DNA from 2 places in the Priestia sp. FSL P4-0332 genome. Region 2 is predicted to be linked to the other one. Evidence: a T-box and tRNA genes for the amino acid it is inferred to sense, from the RefSeq annotation. Region 2 holds a T-box; the other holds one or more tRNA genes.
The links. A T-box is a leader RNA that pairs with one kind of tRNA and senses whether it is charged. The one in region 2 lies ahead of thrS (threonine--tRNA ligase), so its partner is inferred to be a tRNA-Thr.
Positions count from the first base shown of each region.

Region 1 (8,268 bases), 1.4 Mb from region 2:
CACGATAATAGCTAAAGTTACAAGATGTTCAACTGAAAAAAGCTGAAAGGAATGTTGTACAGGATGACACGTAAAAAATGAATTCATAAAAGCGCCTCCCTTCCATCAGAAAACAAATTCGGTACCTTTAGCTTGTTCATAAGGCCTCATTTTCATTAATGCTTCTCCCGCATTAAAAAGAGATTGAGACATAACGAAATCACGCCAATCTAAAGACGGACGAATGGAGTAAATAATCAAGTATGGATCACTTCTTGCACCGCAGTTGATTTCCATGCAAGGCTTCGCTTTCCGCGGGAGTCTTCGCGTTGCCCTCCAATCAACTGCTAGAAACAACTAAAATAAAAAGATCCGAACGATTCATCGTTCGGATTTTCTTTCAACTAACATACTGTTGTCCTAGCTTTTTTCTTCGTTTTTACTCCTTAATTAATCCTTTTTTCACTAAGAATTGATGAGCAACTTCTTCAGCCGTTTTTCCTTTCGCATTTACTTGATAGTTCATTTCACGCATTTCGTCATCACTGATTTTACCGCCCAGTTGATTTAAGATTTTTTTCAGTTCAGGGTGCTCTTTTAGCGTATCTTCACGAAGCACAGGCGCTCCTTGATACGGAGGGAAGAACTGCTGATCGTCTTTTAAGACTTTCAAACCAAACTGTTTGATTTCAGGGTCCGTTGCGTAAGCATCAAGCACGTTAATATCGCCTTTTTCTACAGCGCGATAGCGAAGCTTCGGCTCCACCGTTTTAATATTCGGGAAGGTAAGGCCATATTCTTTTTGAATGCCTACATAGCCGTCTTCACGATCTTTAAACTCAAGCGTAAACCCTGCTTTTACTTTATCTGTTGCATTTGCCAAATCTGAAATAGTTGTTAGATTATTTTCTTTAGCGAATTCTTTTGTTACGGTCAATGTGTACGTATTATTAAACTTCATTGGATCTAAATAGACAAGGCCGAATTTCTTTTGAAATCCTTCTTTTGCCTGCTTGTACACCTCTGTTTCATCTTTGCTGTCCGGCTGTTCCTTTAGATGCGTCACAATGGCTGTACCCGTATATTCAGGGTACAAATCAATTTCCTTGTTACGCAGAGCCTCAAATACAAATACCGTTTTCCCAAGCGACGAACGTAGATTTACTTTCATATCGGTTTGATCTTCAATTAATTCTTTGTACATATTAATTAAAATATCTTGTTCTGCACCAATCTTCCCTCCGATAACAAGGTCTGGTTTTGTTGCGCTCATCGCTGCAAACGGAGAAACAAGAATGAGTATTAATACGATGATCATAATAAACGAGCGTTTTTTGGACCCTTTTTTAGCTGAGTGTTCAATCGTTCGCAGAATTCCATCAAAAATAAGCGCTAATAATGCGGCTGGAATGGCTCCTAATAAAATCAAACTATTATCGCTTCGGTCAATACCAAGCAAAATTAAGCTTCCGAGTCCGCCCGCTCCGATAAGAGCCACGATTGTCGCTGTACCAATAATGAGTACCATCGCTGTGCGAATTCCGGCCATAATGACAGGAAGTGCTAGAGGAAGTTCTACTTTGATTAATCGTCTCCACGAGTTCATCCCCATGGCTTTGGATGCTTCAATTAAAGATGGGTCCACTTCTTTAATTCCGGTATATGTATTTCGTACAATAGGAAGAAGCGAATATAAAAACAGTGCAATAACCGCGGGAAAGGTTCCAATTCCGACAAGAGGAATCAGTAATCCTAATAAAGCGAGTGAAGGAATGGTTTGCAGTACGGCTGTTACGCCAATGATCGGTTCAGCAATGCCGTCATGCCTCGTTAAGTACAGTCCGAGCGGCACTGAAATTAATACGGCGATAACAAGAGCCAGTACGGAAATTTGAATGTGTTCAAGAAGAGCTTGAAACAGTGCATCTCCTCGTTGATCTAATAATGTGCTTAGTGCATTCATTACAGCGTTCCTCCTTCTTTCGTTTTATCAGAAAGAAACGCTAATAGGTTTTTGCGCGTTACAACGCCAATGCGTTTGCTCCCTTTTTTCACGGCTATTGCTTCATGGTCGTAAAGGGCGTCCATTGCCTGCTGAACAGTGGCGGTTGAAGCTAGCTCTTCAGTAGGCTCTACGTCTGGCTGTTCACTTTCTTTGACAAACATATCCAATGTCTCAAATAAAGCATTGCCTTGATTTCCAATAAATGTTTTTACAAATTCATTTTTAGGCTTTTGAATGAATTCCTCCGGGGTTCCAACTTGAACAATTTCCCCATCTTTCATCAGGCAGATACGATCTCCAAGCGTCATCGCTTCGCTCATATCATGCGTAACAAACACAAATGTTTTTTTGATTTTTTCTTTTAAGCTAATAATATCTTGCTGAAGCTGTTCGCGGCTTAACGGATCGAGGGCACTAAAGGGTTCGTCCATTAAAATAACGGGGGGATCGGCTGCGAGGGCACGTGCTACACCTACACGTTGCTGCTGGCCACCTGAGAGCTCAGACGGCTTTCGGTTTCTATATTGCTTTGGGTCTAGTCCTACCAAGGTAAGCAGTTCATCAATGCGCGTTTTGATTTTGTTTTTCTTCCAATGCTTCATCTCGGGTACAATGGCTATATTTTCAGCAATGGTCATATGAGGAAAAAGAGCAATCTGCTGCAGGACATAGCCAATGTTCCAGCGTAACTTATGTATGTTGTGGGCCGATACGAGCTTATCTTTTATGTATAGTTCTCCTTCGGTAATATCATGAAGACGGTTAATCATTTTTAAGGTGGTTGTCTTCCCACACCCACTCGGACCAATTAAAACGAAAAACTCCCCTTCTTTAATTTCTAGATTAATATTTTTCACGGCGGTCGTACCGTCTGGATATTGCTTTGACACATTCTTAAACGTAATCAAATTATCGTTCACACTCCCTGTTGAAATTTAACCCCTAGTTTCGTGTACCCAATACTTAGAGGCAATAAACATTCTTTTAAGAATATTTCTAAATATGATTCATAAGACATAGTGGAAAAGATACACATGTTTTCTCACAGCCTCCTAATAAGGCTATCAAACTGTTAAAGTTTTCACAAGGCGGGGAAGAATAATTCGGAGAAGAATTTTAAAGTCAACACAAATAAAAAAACCTTCTTTCAACAAGAAAGAAGGTTTTTTTAGTATGCTAGCGACAGGGATCGAACCTGCGACCTCTTGCTTACCATGCAAGTGCTCTACCTACTGAGCTACACCAGCGTCTTGGAAAATTATATCACGTTTAAATTTATTTAGGAAGCGCTTTTTTAAATTTTTTTATTGGTATATTCTCTAATTTGCGTCTTCTGAAATTCGCACTTTCTACAAAGTTCCATATTTTATGTTAGAACTCCTTACATAAATTGTGTGAATTTTCTTTTTTTATATTACCCTTAGTAAAAGAGCTTACAAAAGAAGGGAAGAAAATAGATGGAACAACAACCAACCATGACCAAATCAAAAACGGCAACTCCCTACCCAAGAGACTGCACGTTCAGCCTGGAAGATTGGACGACGCTCGCCAAGTATTGGTACCCGGTCGCCCGCTGCAGTGATGTAACAGAGAAACCAACGTCCGTAAAACTACTAGATGTAAATCTAGTTCTATACCGCACGACAAACAAAGTAGTAGCGGCTCGTGATTTATGCGTTCACCGAGGCACCCCGCTTAGCATGGGCTGGGTGGAAGATGATGAAATTGTCTGTCCTTACCACGGCTTCCGCTATGCAACGGACGGCGCATGCACGTCGATTCCAGCTCACCCTGATGCCAACATTTCTCCCCGCCTGTGTATGGCCGTCTATCCAGTTATTGAACGATTTGGATTAGTATGGACTTCCCTGACAGGAGAACAAGATAACCTGCCTTACTTCGATGCTTGGGAGGACCCTGATTTTCAGCAAATTGTTTGTCCGGGCTTTGATATCATGGGTTCGGCCGGTCGTCAAATGGAAGGCTTTTTAGACGTAGCTCATTTTGCTTGGGTGCACACGGACACATTTGGTGATCGAAACAACGCCTTTGTGCCTAAATATAAAGTAAGCGATACAGACTATGGGCTTCATGTAGAATATACCAGCACCGTGAGCAATTATTCCAAAGAACAGCAGCATTTAAATCCACCTGATTTTAAATGGCTTCGCGTCTTTGATGTTTATCCGCCGTTTACAGCTACGCTAAAAGTATACTTCCCAGAAGGCGCAGAGCTGTGGATTATGAATGCAGTCTCTCCTATTTCAGCCCGCGAAACACGTTTATTCGCACCAATCGCTCGAAACTTTGACAAAGATTCTCCCGTTGAAGGTGTGTATGACTTTAACCTTCGCGTCTTTGACGAAGACCGTGAAATGGTTGAAAACCAAAAACCTGAAGACTTGCCTTTAGACCTGCAGATGGAAGCGCATATTATGGCTGATCAAACGTCCATCGGCTACCGGAAATTATTAAAGAAAATGGGCTTAAGCTTTAGATATACAAGCTAAAAGAAATCCCCGCTGTCTCAGCGGGGATTTCTTTTTTATTTAGCAAACTGCTCGCGTCCTGCTTTTTCCTTTATCACTTCATCTTCACTTGCCGGCGTGGCGCGTTTCATAAACAATGAAAGAATTAAGGCAACCACCACTAGTACTACTGAGACGGCAAACGCATCGTTAATTCCTTGTACCATTGCCTGCATCCCAATTTGTTCTTTCATTTGAGCTGCCCCGGCTGCCGTTGCATTCGCTGCTCCTGCTCCGCTCATTGCATCTTGAGCGAGCTCTTTTGCATGCGTAGCTGTACGGTTTGACATCACCGTTACTAAAAGAGCCGAACCAATAGCTCCCGATACTTGTTGAAGCGTGTTATTCATCGCAGTACCATGCGGATTAAAGCGCTGCGGCAGCTGATTTAACCCGTTTGTCATAACCGGCATCATCACCATAGACATTCCGAACATGCGAAGCGTGTAAAGCGTAATGAGCGTTGTATACGTCGTATCAAGCTCTAAGTTACTGAAGAAATACGTCGTAACGGCTGTAATCGTTAGACCCGTTACAGCCAGTGCACGCGCTCCGAATTTATCAAATAATTTTCCGGTAATCGGTGACATCACACCCATTAGCAGCGCACCCGGAAGCATTAGTAATCCTGAATGAAGCGGAGAAATGCCTCGTACCGTTTGAACATAAATTGGCATTAGCAGCATGGCTGAGAATAATGCCATTGTGATCACCATTGAAATCGTTGATGATAAAGCAAACATTGGATATTTAAAAATTCGGAATTCAAGCATAGGTGTTTTCAGCTTGAACTGACGCGTAATAAATAAAATCAGCGCCACAGCTCCTACGATAATGGTGCCGTATACTTCCACAGAATCCCAGCCTTTATCCCCTGCTGAGCTAAACCCGTATAGAAGTCCTCCAAATCCAATCGTAGATAACACAAGTGATAGGAAATCCAAATTGATTTCCACTTTTTCTTTTTTGTCTTTTAATAGGAAGAAAGAGCCTATTAATACAATTGCCGCGATTGGCGTAACAAGGTGGAACAGCATTCTCCACTCATAGTGTTCAATTAGCCACCCTGATAATGTAGGACCAATTGCCGGAGCAAAAATCATAACTAAACCGAAAATCCCCATCGCAGCTCCGCGTTTTTCTAATGGAAAACTTGTGAGCAATACGTTCATTAAAAGCGGCATCATAATGGCTGCGCCTGATGCTTGAATAATACGAGCGGTTAACAATACCGAAAATACGGGCGAAGCGCCGGCAAGTATTGTTCCTGCTGTAAATAAAGTCATAGCCGTTAAAAATAAGCCTCTGACAGAATAGCGCTGAATTAAAAAAGCGGTAGTTGGAATCATAATACCATTCACTAACATATAACCAGTAGAAAGCCACTGGACAGTTGACGTTGTCACATCTAAGTCTTTCATAATAGATGGCAGCGCCACGTTTAATAACGTTTCATTCAACAATGAGATAAAAGCGCCTATTAACAAAATAGCAATTATGCCATAAGGCGGCTTTTCCATTTGATTTATCGATTGACTCATTATTGTACCTCCTTATACTTCAAGTTCATTTTTTTAGACACATGTTCTACATAGAGTATATTATACTGTGAGTTCAATTTATGCAAGCGAAAAATCTTGCGTTCATGTCCTTTATTTTACCGACTTTTTTACTCCTATAACCCTTTTATATCAATACATTGTCGTGATATCGTCCATTTTTTAAAAAAAGAACATTTGTGTAAACGCTTTAAATCATGTATCATAAAGTTGGACCATGAGTCTAATTTTATATTTAGGTGATAATAATGAATAACCGAAAACAGCAAGTTGTAAAAAATGCACACCATCTCTTCGTTGAAAAAGGATTTCAAGCTACGTCTATTCAAGACATCATTGATTATAGCGGCATTTCAAAAGGAACATTCTACAACTATTTTTCTTCAAAAAATGAATTATTAATCGCTGTTTTTACCTGGCTCCATACAACAATTGAACAAGAGCGAAACCAGCTGCTGGTTGGTAAAAGCCTGACCGATGTAGATGTATTTGTTAAACAGATTGATGCACAGATGAAAAACCATCATAAACATAAATTTTTTACATTACTTGAAGAAGTATTTGTTTCCAATGATCCTGATTTAAAAGCATACATAAAAAAAACCCAGTTTATTGAAGTAAACTGGGTTTACAAGCGGTTCATTGATTTATTTGGACAAGAAAAGAAACCGTACCTGCTAGATTGTGCAATTATGTTTCTTGGCATGCTTCATCGCAACTTTCACTATAATTTTATGGTTAACGGCACAAATACTGACCCGCATGAGATCATAAGCTACAGTGTCAAGCGCCTGCTTCCTCTTGTAGACGAAGTAGCAAATGCAGGAGACATTTTGCTCGATCCGCAAACGATTAAAGAATGGCTTCCATCTTGCCCGAATACTAAAAATCAAATAGAACAGGACATTTCTGCAGCACTTATCGATTTAAAAAAACAAGTTCACAAACAATTTACTGATGAATTTGAGCGTCAAAAATGCACAGAGCTTATTAGTTTTATTGAAGAAGAGCTGTTTAAACAATCAAATCCCCGCAAGTTTGTTGTGGATAGTGCCCTTCAATCGTTAAAGCAGCTGTCTGTTAACAACAGTAAAACGCCCCTAGAGGAACTGCAAACGATGATTGATCAGTATGTGAGTGAACTTCATTAAAAAGCGTTTAAGACGTAACTAAATCATTTCAATTTAAAGTCGAACAAATTGAATAAAGGAGTTAGTATAAGTTACTTGTTACACCGCTGTTGATTTCCGTGCAAGGCTTCGCTTTACGCGGGCGGCCGGTGAGCCTCTTTTCCCGCAGTAGCCTTCGCCTTGCCCTTCAATATAACAAAAAAACGAACGATTAATATTTTTTAATTAATCGTTCGTTTATAATTCTAACTAAAATATTTTTATCCCAGCCTCTTTTTTATTTTCCTCCAGTAAACGAGATTCCTTTAATAAAATATTTATTAAAAAACGCATAAATGAGTAAAATGGGAAGTGTAAAAACCATGGAAGCTGCCATAATATAGTTCCAATAACTGATATACTGACCTTTAAATGTGTTAAGCCCTAAAGTTAATGTAAACATATTTTCATCAGACATCACAATTAAAGGCTTCATAAAATCATTCCAAAATCCCATAAATACAAAAATCGTTTGTGCTGCTAGGGCAGGTTTTGCAAGTGGAAGGACTATTTTGAAGAATGTTCCAAACTTTGATAACCCATCCAACTCCGCTGCTTCTTCAAGCTCTTTTGGGAAATTAATAAAAAATTGACGCATCATAAATATAAATGTCGCATTCACCATTCCGGGTACAATCATTCCCTGATAGGTATTTAACCAGCCTAACTCTTTCAAAATTAAAAAATTAGGGATCATGGTTACTTGTCCAGGAATCATAAGCACAGCTAAAATAATAATAAACAAACTTTTCTTTCCCGGGAAACTGAGGCGTGCAAGGGCATAACCAGCCATTGAGTTAAATAGCAAATTCAGAGCTGTTCCTACTACAGCAATAAATAAGCTATTAAACATCCAGCGAGGGAACAGCTTTTGTTCCACAAAGATTTGTTTATAGTTGTCTAGCGTAAAGTGTTTCGGAATAAAGTTCACCGTACCTGACACAATTTCTTCAAGCGTTTTAAAAGAAGCTGACAGCGCCCAAATAAATGGAATTAGCGTAATCAGTGCGTATATGCTTAAGATAGCA
Region 1 is NZ_JBBOUA010000001.1:3,803,352-3,811,619, forward strand. Features, by position in the region: gene MKY06_RS20035 (YwaF family protein) at 1-87, opposite strand, end outside; gene MKY06_RS20040 (hypothetical protein) at 106-276, opposite strand; gene MKY06_RS20045 (ABC transporter permease/substrate-binding protein) at 419-1,942, opposite strand; gene MKY06_RS20050 (ABC transporter ATP-binding protein) at 1,942-2,892, opposite strand; tRNA gene MKY06_RS20055 (tRNA-Thr) at 3,159-3,231, opposite strand; gene MKY06_RS20060 (aromatic ring-hydroxylating oxygenase subunit alpha) at 3,442-4,494, shown strand; gene MKY06_RS20065 (DHA2 family efflux MFS transporter permease subunit) at 4,530-6,053, opposite strand; gene MKY06_RS20070 (TetR/AcrR family transcriptional regulator) at 6,320-7,222, shown strand; gene MKY06_RS20075 (carbohydrate ABC transporter permease) at 7,479-8,268, opposite strand, start outside.
Region 1: it has a tRNA-Thr gene. The T-box ahead of thrS (threonine--tRNA ligase) is inferred to sense a tRNA for this amino acid. The anticodon was not compared.

Region 2 (8,268 bases):
GCAAACGGGGAGGCGACGTTCTTTTTAGGACCGATTGTAACGCCTAATGGCCCTACAAAAAGAGGGTTTTATTTAGAAGCCTTTATCGCCGTTCGTGATGAACCTGAAATCATGAAATCCATTGAAGCAGACCTTCCTCATCCTAAAAATGGATGTGAATCTTTAAAGCTGTTAGCTGGTACTCAAGGATTTATGGAAGGGAAGTGTATTGTATTTTTCCCTGAGAATGTAAAAACAAAAGAAAAGGTAACAAGTCAAAACTTCGCGATATTTTTCTTTAATAAATTTCACAGCATATACAATCAGGATACATTAAAAAGAGCGTATTCTATCTTTCCTGATTTTAACTTTAAATCTCATACTATGAATAGAGAAGACACTTATCAGGCAAGGGTGATTTGGGGATATCTGCATGATTATTACCATCACTGCGGAAATAAACCTTTTGACCAACATATACAGGCGAAAATGAATTTTTTTGCAGGCATACTAGAAGAAGTTAAAGTAGATTGCCAGACGGTGCTGACTCTTCATAAAAGAAAATATCCTTTTTGGGAAGAGATAACGGAATTTGTTCTCTTTGAACGACTTTTAAGATACCCTAGTCAGCATAATGCACCCCGAAACTTTGATTCTGGAACAGGATTTTTTCTTTTTAGCTGGTTAGTTGCAAATGGGCGTTCAATATCCCGAAAAGGAGACCATGCTTATTTAGATTTAGACATATGCTTAAAAGAACTGGATCTTTTAGTAAAAGAAATTGAAGAACTTGAAACGATTCAAAGTGACCTTGACTATAAAGAAGAAGCTGAACATTATGTTCGAAAATACTTATTACCTAGTGAGAACGATGATAAATTTATTATCCCGGACAATTACTTTATTAATCAGCAAAATAAAAAGATTGAAGTTCCATACTTACTATTCGATGACCATAATCTTTAAGGAGAAGGTGCACTAGTGACTGCTTTGCATTTAAGTAAAATAGGAAACAAAATGACTAATAAAGTAGGCGTTCGCGCTATTATGCATGATATCCAAGAAGTGCTCAATTCCAATCTTAATCAATATGTGAATTTAAGTGCTGGCAACCCCGCCATTCTCCCTCAAGTTTATGAAATGTGGGAAGAAGCTTTAAAGGATATTGTGAACGACAAACAATTAAAAAATTTGATTAGCCAATATGGTTCTAGTTACGGTACGCATGAATTAATTGATTGCATAAGAGAATATTTCTTTACGAATTATCATATTAAACTGGACAGAGAACAAGTCTTGATCACTTCGGGAAGTCAAAATCTCTTTTTTTTAGCTTTAAATTCGTTTTGCGGTACAAGTAAAGAAGGAAGGGTAAAAAAAGCATTAATACCTATGCTGCCAGATTACGCTGGGTATAGTGGAGTCGCGCTTGAGGAAGGTGTAATAGAAGGAATTCCTCCTATCCTCTCAAAGCTTGATCATCATACGTTTCGTTATGAATTTAACAAACAAGCATTTAAAGATAAAATAGCTCAGGACCCAGACGTCGGAGCTGTTGTATTATCAAGACCTAATAACCCAAGCGGCAACATTCTTTCTGAAGAATCCGTACAGCTTATATCCCAAGTGTGCAAGGAATATCAAATTCCATTGCTAATTGATTCAGCTTACGCACCGCCTTTTCCTGCTATTAATTTTATTGAAATGGATCCAATCATACATGATAATATCATTCACTGCATGAGTCTTTCTAAAGTCGGATTGCCTGGAGAGAGAATAGGAATTGCTATAGGAAAAAGTGACTTCATAAAAGTAATGGAAGCATTTCAATCAAATATTTTGATTCACTCTTCTAGGTTAGGTCAGCGAATGGTGGTTAGCACCTTAAAAAGCGGGCAGTTAGCCGGAATTTCAGCTAACCATATAAGAACTCATTATAAACAAAAACATGACTATTTAAAAAATCTTTTAACTATACGTATGCCGGATGATATTCCTTGGTATTTGCACAAAGCGGAAGGTTCGTTATTTGGTTGGCTTTGGTTAGAAGGTTTGCCTTTCAGTGATACCGATCTATACAATAAATTAAAAGCAGAAAACTTGATTGTAGTGCCAGGCGGGTCATTCTTTCACGGTAGCCAATCTTCTTCTCACAACCGGGAGTGCATTCGCATAAGTCTTACTGCTGCAGATGACGAGTTAAAGAAAGGAATTGATATTCTTTCTTCAGTAGTTAAGGAAATATACAGTTCAAACTTTATATTTCAAACAGAAAAAATATAATTTCTTTAAGATTTAGAAGTGCAACTAATACGTAATCATAAAAGGTCCAGTTTTATAAGCTAAAGATTGTTTGAAGAAGACAATAACATCCAATTTCTTTTGGAACTGGATAATTTTTTGTAATGAAGGACTCCTATATTTCTGCTAGCATATGAACCACGTCAAGAAATAGCAAGGAGGCTTTTTATTTTTATGATAAAGAAACTAGTGATTGCTATAGCAATGCTTATCCCAAGTTTTGGTGCAGGTTACTCAGCATTTGCTGCAGCGCCCGCTCATGAACAGCACATTCAAGTAAATAAAAATGATAAAGAATTATTAGCTCGTCTTGTATCAGCTGAAGCCAAAGGAGAGCCTTATGCAGGCAAAGTAGCCGTGGCGACAGTTGTATTAAACAGAGTCGACAGCAGCAAATTCCCGGACACTGTAAAAGGCGTTATTTATCAAAAAGGTCAGTATAGTCCGGTCAGCAACGGTCAAATTAATAAACCTGCAGACACAGATTCAAAAAAAGCTGTAGAAGAAGCAATTAACTTCCAGGGTCAAGGAAAAGGTTCATTATTCTTCTTTAATCCTGATAAAACGGGAGATCAATGGCTGCGCCAAAAACAAGAAACAATTAAAATAGGACATCATGTATTTGCAAAATGATGAAAAAGCTAATGGCTAGCTGCGCGCTGCTATTAGCTTTTTTAGTTATGTACATAAAATAAACAGTAGAACAACCTTTAAAATTGGAATTTAATGGTAAAATATAAGAAGTCATTCATACTTAAAAATATGAGGTGATAACGTGAAAGAGAATATGATGTTTGCTTGGATAGCTTCATGGTTAGCTCTTGCTGGTCAGCTCGTTTTTTTTATGGGAGTAGCGCTTTTTACAGGGGATTGGCGCTATATGATGTGGAGTTTTATGATAAGCATAATTGTAGGTATACCTAGTATCATTGGTACCTATAAACGAAATCAGTAGCTAAAAGCATACAAAAAATAAGGAATATCGTATTGAAATGAGCTATGAAAGACTTAGAGAAATCCTCCAAGTCTTTTTTGTTTGGGCATAAAAAGACATGAATCGTACTCCGTTCTTCTAAAAAAAGTGCTTTTTACATAGTTTATCAATACAGAAAATTTGATAAACACGCGGAGGAGTAAACATGCAGAAGCAGCCTAATTTTTTGTTAATTATCGTGGACGAGGAGCGATTTCCACCCTTATATGAAAGTAAAGAACTAAAAAAGTGGCGAAAAAAACATTTAAAAGCACATGAATTTTTAAAACAGCATGGAATGGAATTTACCCGTCACTACGTCGGTTCTACAGCCTGTTCACCAAGTCGAGCTACATTGTTTACAGGGCAGTATCCTTCCTTGCACGGAGTTACGCAAACACAAGGTATCGCAAAGAAGTCACAAGATCCTGATATGTTTTGGCTGCAGCCTAATACCATCCCGACGATGGGAGATTATTTTAAGCAGGCTGGGTATCAAACCTTTTATAAAGGAAAATGGCACATTTCTGATGAGAACATCTTAATTCCAGGAACACATAACGTTTTTTCTAGCTACCAGATGCAAACAGGAATACCGGATCTAGAGAAAGAGTGCCTCTATCAACAGGCTAATAAGCTTGAAAAGTTTGGGTTTTCAGGGTGGATTGGTCCAGAACCGGAAGGGAGAAACCCGCACAATTCTGGTTCATCCGCGGCCGTTGGAGTGAGCGGACGAGACGAAATATATGCAGAGGAAATCATAGAGCTTATTCAACGATTAGAACATCAAGCGACTGCGCAGCCTTGGCTCATGGTAGGTTCGTTTGTGAACCCGCATGACATTGCGCTGTTTGGAGCGATTACCAAACACCTTCCTATGTTTCAGTTTTCTATTGATGAGACGATTCCGAACATCGATCCGCCACCTACCATTAGAGAATCTTTGCAAACAAAGCCTAGCGCTCAAAGCAGCTATAAATACATCTATCCAAAAGCGCTGCAGCCGACGCCAAATTCTAGCTTCTACCGGCGCTTGTATTATCAGCTGCAAAAAAATGTTGATAAACAAATTTTAAAAGTTCTTCGGACCATCGAACAATCTTCGTTCTATGAAAATACAATTATTATTTTTACCTCTGATCATGGTGATTTGCTTGGAGCTCACGGTGGACTACATCAAAAATGGTACAACATGTATGAAGAATCTATTCACGTTCCGCTTCTCATTCACAACAAATGTTTATTTCCCAATTATCAACGTACAGACCTGATGACTAGTCACGTTGACTTGATTCCGACAATGCTTAGTTTAGCTAATATCGATGCTTCCGCTGTTCAAAAGCAATTACAAAAAAGTCATACGGAAGTACATCCATTTGTTGGGCGAGACCTGTCAGGTATACTTCGAGGAGAATCGTCTCTTGAGCAAGTGCAAACACCGATTTTCTTCATGACGGATGATGACCCGACAAAAGGACTTCACCAAACAAATTTTTTAGGAGAAAGCTACCCGTCAGTTGTTCAGCCTAATCACATTCAAGCGGTCATTGTCGAGTTTTCGTCAGCGGCAGGAAAGGAAATTTGGAAATACGCTCGTTATCATGATAATCCGCAATTTTGGTCAGCAGCTGAAGAAAAAGATAAAGTCAATCACCGGGAGCAATATGAAGGTTACCCTGTAAGTTTTACTACCCTTAAAACAACACGTGTTCCCGATCAAATTGAAATGTACAATTTGACCAAGGATCCGTTAGAAACAGTAAATCTGGCTCACCTGTATTTTTCGACAAATGAAACAAGGAAAGTTCAGCGGCAGCTTGATGTTATTCTTAAAGAACAAATCAGGAAAAAACGGATTTTTCCGCAAAGTGGAAGCATGAATGATGAGCTTCCCTCTAAAGATAGATAAAAAATAGTTTCTACGGATTGAAGTCAACTATTTGGGTGAGCAGAAAAAGGTGTATTTAATATTTTAGTATATAAATAAAAAACCTGATAATGCTTGTGCTATGTTATTTGTTCTGATTTGGGATAGTATTGGGTTTCACTTCGTTAATACCGCTTAGATAAAACAAATAAGGACTTATAGTATCTTTCTTTTTCGCCTTTATTGTTATGAAAATAAAGGTGAAAATAAGAATGAAAAGTAGTCGTTAATAGTATAATAAAAAACTTTTTCAGTCCGTGTATTCTTAAGTAACTTTTCAAAAATTTAAGCATAAAGTAATTCTATACCATTAAAAAATAAAAAATTACTTCTTGACTTCTGTTAAATTTATACACTATAATCGCTTTTAACAACTAATAAACAGTATTTGGCAATGAAAAGGACACGAATTAGATGCTGTTTTCTTCGCAGAGAATAGGGCCACTGGCTGAGAGCCCTTAAGAAATCATCTAATTTACCACCTTAGAGCTATTGCAGGGAACGTGCATAACTGAAACTGCAATCGGTAAAACCGTTATCTTTTTAAGCGTAAAATACGTATGGGTATTTTACGGAATTAGGGTGGTACCACGGCCGCATTCGTCCCTTCACTAGGGATGAGTGCGGTTTTTTATGTAGAAAAAAAGAATATACAAGCAATGAAAAGGACATGAATCATTTTTGAATTTTCTTTACAGAGAGTAGGGTCACTGGCTGAGAACCCTTAGAAAACGAAATGAATTTACCACCTTGGAGCTGCGGCGGGGAATGTGTATACACTGAAACCGCAACCGGTAGAACCGTTATCTTTTTAAGCGTAAAATACGTATGGGTATTTTACGGAATTAGGGTGGTACCACGGCCGCATTCGTCCCTTTACTAGGGAAGAGTGCGGTTTTTTTGTTAAATAAAAACATATTGGAGGAATGAACATGTCAAAACAAATGGAAGCAGAAAAGCGAAATCATCAAAAATTAGGTCAAGAACTGGAGCTGTTTATGTCAATAGAAGAAGCTCCTGGTATGCCATTTTTCTTACCTAACGGAATGATTATTCGAAACGAGTTAGAGAACTACTGGAAACAAAAGCATTATAAAGCAGGCTATCAAGAGATAAAAACACCCATCATGATGAAACAGGAGCTGTGGGAACAATCAGGGCACTGGGAGCACTATCATGAGAATATGTATTTTTCAAATGTTGACGAACAAAACTATGCGATTAAACCGATGAATTGTCCGGGAGCCATTTTATTGTTTAGCAGCAAGCGAAGAAGCTACCGAGAACTTCCGATTCGATACGCAGAGCTTGGATTAGTTCACCGTCACGAGCTTTCTGGATCTTTAAACGGATTGCTAAGAGTCCGTTCATTCACACAGGACGACGCTCATTTATTCGTAGAACTCAGTCAGATCGAAGCTGAGATTAGCCGCATTCTAGCGTTTATCCATGACTTTTACTCACATTTTGGCTTCGATTACAAAGTGGAGCTATCCACACGACCTGAAAAATTCATGGGAAATATTGAAACATGGAACCAAGCAGAAAAGTCGCTTCAATCTGTGTTAAGTGAAAAAGGCTTAGACTATCAGGTGAATGAAGGAGACGGAGCTTTTTATGGGCCGAAAATCGATTTTCATATTTTAGATTCCTTAGGTCGCAGCTGGCAGTGCGGAACAGTTCAGCTTGATTTCTTAATGCCAGAGAAGTTTGACTGTATGTATATTGGAGAAGACAATAAACCTCATCGTCCCGTAATGATTCACCGCGCTATATACGGTTCCGTTGAACGATTTATGGCCGTCTTGATTGAACATTACGAAGGTCAATTTCCTCTTTGGTTAGCTCCTGTTCAACTCAAACTATTGCCTATTGCACCGCCGCATGTGGAATATGCATATAAAGTGAAACACGAGCTGGAGTTAAAAGGGTATCGTGTTGAAGTAGACGATCGCATTGAAAAAATAGGGCTGAAAATTCGAGAAGCAGAAATGCAGAAAGTTCCTTATATGGCCGTGATAGGAGATAAAGAAGTGGAAAATGAATCGCTTGCTATGCGAAAGCACGGGAAGAAAAATATAGGAACAGTAAGTGTGGAAGAGGCAGCTGTACACTTGAATAAAGAAAAGAATTCAAACAGAGTTTATTGAAGCTATTTACCTTACTAAATAGAAAAATCCGATTTTTTTAAGTCGGATAGTGATTCCCTTCATCTTGTCTTACACCAAAATGAAGGGAATATTGAACTAGAAGGGTATAAGATAATATATATCAGCAGTATAACTTTTGCCTTAGACAAACGCCGGTATTTTATAAAAAAATTTATCTTATTCCATTCGAATCGTTTGTACGGGATGAAGCTGAAGCCTCATCTGATGGTTTGTTCATGTTCTGCTGATTTCGCTTTTTTTTAGAAGGAGAGTAAAAAAGAAATTTAAACATAAAGTACACTCCTAATGCTAGTAAAATACAGCCCATAAGTAAGTTAAGCATCTCTCTCCGCCCTTCATACACTTCAGTTTTCATCATTATAACACCGGGTAAGATAAAACATTCATTGTTCTGTAAATAATCTCTAGGTCAGGAATTTATATCTGAAGATAGTTAGTAAAAAAGTTATCTAAAAACATATAAAATAATTTTTTAGAATATTATTTTTATTCAAACTTATTATACATAAGCACAATGATAATCTCTTTATTTAGTTTATAAATCCAAAATAGAGCAATATTAAGAAATCGCTTACAAAAACTCTTGAAATATATATAATGATATTAGTATACTAATAGACAAGTTAGTAATTATTTCTATATAATTACTTCTGTATCTGAAGTAAAAACGCGCAGCCAAATAGGGAAAACGTCATTTTCAAGTTTTTTTAAGGGATGAGTGGCAACAGAGAGGAGAGAGTGCATTGGGAAAACTATTTAAAAAGAAGTCAATCGAGCAATTATTAGAACAAAGTCAAAACAAATCTCTAGTCAAAACATTAGGAGCATTCGATTTGACTCTTCTTGGTATTGGAGCCGTAATAGGAACAGGGGTTTTAGTATTAACAGGCTTAGTAGCTGCTAACGATGCTGGACCA
Region 2 is NZ_JBBOUA010000001.1:2,423,971-2,432,238, forward strand. Features, by position in the region: gene MKY06_RS12245 (DUF6421 family protein) at 1-945, shown strand, start outside; gene MKY06_RS12250 (valine--pyruvate transaminase) at 961-2,262, shown strand; gene MKY06_RS12255 (cell wall hydrolase) at 2,455-2,913, shown strand; gene MKY06_RS12260 (hypothetical protein) at 3,056-3,235, shown strand; gene MKY06_RS12265 (sulfatase-like hydrolase/transferase) at 3,420-5,162, shown strand; T-box leader at 5,566-5,791, shown strand; T-box leader at 5,831-6,059, shown strand; gene thrS (threonine--tRNA ligase) at 6,113-7,330, shown strand; gene MKY06_RS12275 (amino acid permease) at 8,095-8,268, shown strand, end outside.